2 linked regions of the Novipirellula artificiosorum genome follow. The protein of the gene in region 1 binds, or shares a complex with, the protein of each later gene. Links are inferred from orthologs where the notes say so. Each region holds a gene or a part of one and is shown on either strand. Other genes may lie near its edges. The genes, in order: Poly41_RS04405 and uvrB.

Region 1 (3,323 bases):
CCGTTCCTTTGAAAATGCCAAAAAACTAGCGGTCATTTGGGCACAGACGACATGCAGCCCACTGTCGGATGCACCCGTATTACAGCATCCGTCGCGGTAGAACCCGGTCATCGGGTCCGTGCTGCAGGACTGAAGATCGGTGCCGAGTACGTTCTTTGCGGCCATTTTCGTCTTTCGATGCTCGCTCTAGCGTGGGGTAACCCGCTTATCGTAACGCCAGCAAAGTCACGAGGGAAGCCAGCAAAGTCACGAGGGAAGCCAGCAAAGTCACGAGGGAAGCCAGCAAAGTCACGAGGGAAGGTTGTCTAACCCTGAAAATGAAGGGTCAACATCCGTCGGCTCCTCGACTAACCATTTTTCGCCGATTCGTTATCATTGAAGGCCGGCCGGAGGCGAAGGCACCGCGGATGCCAGCCGGCTCGCCTGACTTCCTCGCTGGCTCGCTTTTCCCAGCTCAACTTTCCACTAGACGCTCTGATGGCTGTCATGGATGCGATTCTGAAAGACCTGACCGAGAGCCAAATCGACGCCGTCACTCATCTGGACGGCCCGCTGCTGATGTTGGCAGGCCCGGGATCGGGAAAGACTCGCGTGGTCACTCACCGCATCGCTTACATGATCTCGCAGGGCATCGCACCGTCTCAGATTGCCGCGTTGACCTTCACGAACAAGGCGGCGGATGAAATGCGATTGAGAGTCGAAAAGCTGGTCCCGGGTCAGTCGGTTTGGATGGGAACGTTCCACCGTTTTTGCGCACAATTGCTGCGTCGTTATGCCCCGATGGTCGGATTGGCTGAAAACTATTCGATCTACGACACCTCGGATTCAAAACAAGCGATGAAGAGGGCGATCGAGGTGGCCGACGTTTCCACCAGCCATACGTCACCGGAACAAATCGCCTCGACGATCAGCCGCGCGAAGAATCGATTGGTGACGCCCGAGATGATGCTAGCAAGCTCGAAGCGATCGGGACCGACGATGGCGTCAAAGGTCTACCCACAATACCAGCAGCAGCTATTGACCGCGAACGCCGTTGATTTCGACGACCTGCTGTTACACATCGCTTTATTGCTTCGAGACAACCCAGAACTTCGCGCACAACTCGATGCCCGGTTTCGATACATTTTGGTGGACGAATACCAAGACACCAACTTGGCCCAATACGCGATTGTTCGGGCGCTTTCGATCGACCATCCCAACTTGTCGGTGACGGGTGATCCCGACCAGTCGATTTACGGATGGCGCGGTGCCGACTTAAACAACATTCTCGATTTCGAAAAGGACTACCCGAGCGTTAAAACGGTTCGCTTGGAGCAAAACTATCGTAGCACACCCAATATTTTACGGGTTGCGGATCAATTGATTCAGCACAATCGCCGGCGAAAGCAAAAGGAGTTGTACACGCATAACGACGAGGGCGACCCGGTGGTGCTGCGGATCTATCACAATGGTTACGAAGAAGCCGACGCGATCGCAGACGAGATTTCCAACGCGATGGCGGTCGAGGGTTTCCGGCCTCGGGATTTTGCCATTCTGTATCGCATGAATGCCCTTTCGCGATCGCTTGAACACGCGATGCGGCGTCGTGGACTGCCCTATCAAATCATAAACGGATTAGAGTTTTATCAACGTAAAGAAATCAAGGATTTATTGGCTTATCTGCATTTGATCAACAACCCACGGCATGATGTGGCGCTGCAGCGGATCCTCAACACGCCAACGCGTGGGATCGGTGCCAAGACCATCCAGCGGCTTCGAGGCTATGCCGACCGACACAACGTTCCCATGCTCGATGCAGCGCGTCAGGTGGACCAGATCGAAGGACTCGCAAAACGGTCTGCAACCTGTGTGACCCGATTTGTGGAACTGTTCGATCGTCTCAGCTTGAAGGCGACCGCATCGATCGAGGACTTGCTGCGCTACGTTGTTGAGGAAACGAAGTATGAAGCGTTTTTGCTCAAATCGCATGTCGACGAACAGGATAGCAGTGCGGTCGCAAACGTCGACGAGTTGATCACGGCGGGCGTTGAGTTTGACCGTTACCATCCAGACGATGGATCGCTTGAATTGTTTTTAGAACAAACGGCACTGGTGGCCGATACCGACGCGTTCGAGGATGAGAACGATCGGATCACGGTGATGACCCTGCACGCCGCAAAGGGGCTCGAGTTCCCGCGTGTGTTTGTGATTGGTGTCGAAGATGGGTTGCTGCCCCATTCGCGATCGCGAGACACCGATGCAGGAATGGAAGAAGAACGCCGATTGCTGTTTGTGGGGATCACGCGAGCGAAGGAACGATTGCAGTTGAGTTGTTGCAAAAGTCGCACGTTTCGAGGAGACTCTCGACCAGCGGTGCCGAGTCCCTTCTTCAACGAAATGCCGCTTGATGAAATACGGCGTGTTGAAAGCGAAGTTCAGCAAAATTGGTTTGATGACGATCCATACGGTAACAGCTATCCGGATTCATGGGATTTACCAGAAGAAGATTCTGAGGCGAACCAGGATTCCGAGCCGAACCAGGATTCAGGTTCGGCGGTTCATGAGAAACCGGACTCGTTGTTTGATGAAACCTGCCAATTGACGGAACAGGATCGAGAACAAGAGATTGCCAAGCGAAAGAAGAAAACGAGAGCGCCGCTGGCGAGCTTGCAAACCGCCGCAGAGATGCTTGCGAGCGGATCCGCACCTCCGCTGACCGTTTATCGCGAGGGAACTCAGGTGCGGCACGGTGAGTATGGCGAGGGAACCATCGTCTCGGTCACCGGTCGAGGCCCCAAGCGAACCGCAATGATCCGGTTTGACGATGGCGAACGAAATTTTCGACTCGCGTTTGCTAATTTGGAAGTGATCGGCGGGTAGGGTCAAGGTTAGAATTTTTGGAGCACTTGGAGTATTGAGAGATGACGAAAACGAGTGAATTTGCGGCGACGGAGGCTCAGGTCGGCGTCATCATGGGAAGCCGTAATGACTGGGATACCATGAGTGCCGCAGCAGAAATCCTTGATCAGCTGGGCATACCGAACGAAAAGTTGGTTGTTTCGGCGCATCGGACACCGTCGCGAATGGTGAACTATGCGACGTCGGCGGCAGGTCGCGGATTGAAAGTGATCATTGCCGGGGCGGGCGGGGCGGCTCATTTGCCGGGCATGGTTGCATCGGAGACAAATTTGCCAGTGATCGGCGTTCCGGTCCAGAGCCGCGCGCTGCAGGGGCTCGATTCGTTGTTGTCCATCGTGCAGATGCCCGGCGGCATTCCGGTGGCGACCATGTCAATCGGTCCATCTGGTGCAAAGAACGCGGGGATCCTGGCAGCTCGAATCTTG
Region 2 (3,282 bases), on another replicon or contig:
GGGGATCAAATACGAGTAGACAATGGTGACGATTCCACCGCTAAGGAAGGCCCAGGGCATCCAATCCTTCGGTCGGAAGACTTTGGCAGCTTCGGCGGAAGAACCGGTGGGGTCCAGGAAGCTAATCGTCCGAACCTCGTCGGGATCATAAAAAGTTGCCGAATCGATCACCAGGAATTCCAACCCGAGTACGATCGCCATAACTCCGAGCGCAATAAAGACGGATCGCCACATATTCTTTCCAGCCCATTGAAGAGGCATTTCGACACAAAACCGAGACCGACAGGAGTGTTTTTCGGCTTTTGCTAGCAAGCGGAATAGCGATTTTCCAGCGGGCTTTACAACGGGTAATGCCGTCAAACACGGCACCAGCGTCCTACCATCGCCGGATCCGATTGGGCTGGGTAGAGTGGCGCAAAAGGAAATCGATTCGATGCATCGCTAATGGGAATCCCACATGTCCTCGCCTTCACTTCCCGCTGCGGAATTTCACCTCGCCGTGCCGTTTGAACCCGCTGGGGATCAGCCCCAAGCGATCGCGGAGTTGACGCGTGGATTCCAATCGGGACGATCGGCCCAGGTGTTGCTTGGCGCCACCGGCACGGGCAAAACGTTCACGATGGCGAATGTGATTGCCAACCTCGGTCGACCGGCGCTCGTGCTCAGTCACAACAAAACGCTCGCGGCGCAGCTTTACAGCGAGTTCAAGGGTTTCTTTCCTGAGAATGCGGTTCATTATTTTGTCAGTTATTACGATTACTACCAACCCGAAGCCTATATCCCTCAACGTGACGTTTACATCGAAAAGGATGCATCGATCAACCAAGAGATCGATCGGTTGCGGCTAGCGACCACCAGCTCGTTGGTCAGTCGCCGCGACGTGGTGATCGTCGCTTCGGTCAGCAGCATCTACGGGCTGGGGTCACCCGACGATTACCGGCAACTGATCGTCTCGCTGCACAAAGGTGAGACCACGCGGCGTGATCACTTGTTGTTGAAGTTTGTCGATGTGCTCTACGAACGCAACGATGTGGCATTCGACCGAGGCAAGTTTCGCGTTCGTGGCGACAGCATCGAGTTGTGGCCCAGCTACGAGGAGTTCGCTTATCGGATCGAAATGTGGGGCGACGAGATCGAACAGATTTCGCTGATCAAACCGGTTTCGGGCGAGACCATCAAGACGGTGGACCACCTTTACATCTATCCGGCGAGACACTTCGTCATGCCCGAAGACCGCATTCAAGGCGCGATCCGTAGCATTCGCGAGGAGTTGGCACAGCAGTTGGAGGTCTTCCAGCAGCAGGGCAAGTTGCTCGAAGCTCAACGCATTTCGGCACGAACTCGTTTTGATCTCGAAATGATGGCCGAGGTCGGGCATTGCCCGGGCATCGAAAACTACAGTCGTCCGTTGTCTGGCAAACCGCCTGGTGCGACTCCTGACACCCTTTACGATTTCTTTCCCGATGACTTCATCACTTTTGTCGACGAATCCCACGTCACCATCCCGCAAGTTCGCGCGATGTACGCGGGTGACCGCAGCCGAAAGACAACGCTGGTCGAGCATGGGTTCCGGTTGCCGAGTGCGCTCGACAATCGGCCGCTGAAATTTGAAGAATGGGAACAGCGAACCGCAGAGATCTGTTTCGTCAGCGCAACGCCGAGCGACTATGAGCTTCAGCGAACCGGAGGCGAGGTGGTCGAGCAGATCATCCGCCCCACGGGATTACTCGATCCCGTTGTCGAAGTCGAATCCGCTCGCGGGCAAGTCAAGCATTTGCTTCATGAAATCCGACTTCGTGCCGAGCAAAATGAACGAGTGCTTGTGACGGCGTTGACGAAGCGGCTAGCCGAAGATTTGTCGGCTTTCTTACAAGAGCAAAATGTCCGCTGTCGTTGGCTGCATAGTGAGTTGGATGCGTTTGAACGCGTCGACCTGTTGCAAGAGTTGCGCGCCGGTCGATTCGATTGCCTCGTCGGCGTGAACTTGCTCCGCGAAGGACTCGACTTACCCGAGGTTTCGCTCGTTGCGATTCTTGATGCGGACAAAGAGGGGTTTCTGCGTAGTGAAACGAGTTTGATCCAAACGATTGGTCGAGCCGCACGAAATTCGAATTCCAAGGTGATCTTGTACGCGGACAAGGTCACGCATTCGATGAAGATGGCGATCGAAGAAACGAGCCGCCGTCGACAGATCCAGCAGAAGTACAACGAGGAACATGGCATTACACCCGAGACGATTCGCAAGGCCATTCGGGCGGGAATTGAGAGTGATGTGGCCCAACAAAAGAAAGCGACTGCGGCAGCGAGCGAAGCCGCCGAAACCTACATCACACTGGAGTATGTCGAAGCACTTGAGCGTGAGATGTTGTCAGCCGCGGAAGATTTGGAATTCGAGCGCGCGGCATCGCTCCGCGACCGAGTGCTACAACTCAAAGAGAACATCGGCAAACCACTTTCGGAAATCGAGTTTTCCCGTTCCTCGACGCAAGCGACCGGACGACAGAAGAAACGGCGCAAAGGGGTCAAGGGTGGCGGCCGAAAGAACATTCCAAGACCGAACCGCGGCTGAGATCGCTTGTCCTTCATCCTTCGGAGTTCCGGGTTCGACTTTCGGTATTCCTCCCGGCGTATCCGACGCCGACGTTTCCCCAAAGGTTTTGGCCCCAGCTCCCTTCCTCTCTGACTCCCTTCTCCCCCATTTTTGAGGTCGTCCGGTTTTTAAGTTGTGACGAACAAAGTGTTTCGGTATCCAACCACCCCTGCCCACGCAGCGCTCGTTGTACCCCACATCCTAATCCGGTGATATTTTTATGGCTCCTGGTCCGAATGTGTTCCATGCGTTGGACAGGTCGTGGCAGCGTTGCATTCCGATCCACAAGGTCTGCGTCGCTTGTCCGATTTTTGCGAAGGTGTAAGCTTGCTGAGGCTCTTGCGCACCTAGGTTTTTTGGCTCATCCGGCGGAGGCGTGCGCAGGAGGTTTTCGAGGCATCTTTCCGGTGTCCCATGATTGCTGGCAGGAGCTGTTTTCACTTGTTATCGTGCAGTTGCCGGTAGAAACGGAGTCGAGCTCTGCAGAGTTGCAACTTGACAAGGGATATCCCGGTCGACGGTGCGCCAAGGGTGCTACCGGTTCCCGGCGGACGACCGACCGTCGGGGACTCTTTTCTAAGAGATCATTGGACACCGGGAAGAAATTTGCCATGAACCGCAGCACCAACGCGGATCCTCAATTGAGGATAATTCGCGGCGTCCAGCAAAAAGTCCAGTGGAGTTGCACACAA

What was found.
Region 2: the proteins of Poly41_RS04405 (region 1) and uvrB are in contact, whole or in part, in a crystal structure (PDB 7EGT), measured with the Thermus thermophilus proteins. The link is inferred for Novipirellula artificiosorum from one-to-one orthologs. Residues at the interface, in WP_096412145.1 of Thermus thermophilus: His654, Arg656, Phe657, Gln666, Asp668, Glu669, Lys680, Arg681, Leu682, Ser683, Lys685, Tyr686, Ala687; in WP_096411307.1 of Thermus thermophilus: Glu23, Leu25, Arg26, Asp27, Gly28, Glu29, Arg30, Phe31, Arg55, Glu326, Asp327, Phe328, Glu379, Ser382, Gln383, His398, Gly400, Arg401.

The regions. Positions count from the first base shown.
Region 1 is NZ_SJPV01000001.1:1,258,669-1,261,991, reverse strand. Bases 173-3,172 are described here. They hold Poly41_RS04405 (ATP-dependent helicase), read left to right. Parts: upstream 173-486; coding sequence 487-2,859; downstream 2,860-3,172. Other genes in these bases: purE (5-(carboxyamino)imidazole ribonucleotide mutase), read left to right, coding at 2,901-3,172. In the rest of the region: Poly41_RS04410 (DUF2237 family protein), read right to left, coding at 1-165; more of purE, read left to right, coding at 3,173-3,323. UniProt on the Escherichia coli protein: A helicase with DNA-dependent ATPase activity. Unwinds DNA duplexes with 3'-5' polarity. Translocates on single-stranded DNA with 3'-5' polarity. Initiates unwinding more efficiently from a nicked substrate than double-stranded DNA.
Region 2 is NZ_SJPV01000010.1:228,453-231,734, forward strand. The notes cover bases 55-3,013. They hold uvrB (excinuclease ABC subunit UvrB), read left to right. Parts: upstream 55-457; coding sequence 458-2,569; downstream 2,570-3,013. Other genes in these bases: Poly41_RS24080 (hypothetical protein), read right to left, coding at 55-234. Also shown: more of Poly41_RS24080, read right to left, coding at 1-54. UniProt on the Escherichia coli protein: The UvrABC repair system catalyzes the recognition and processing of DNA lesions. A damage recognition complex composed of 2 UvrA and 2 UvrB subunits scans DNA for abnormalities.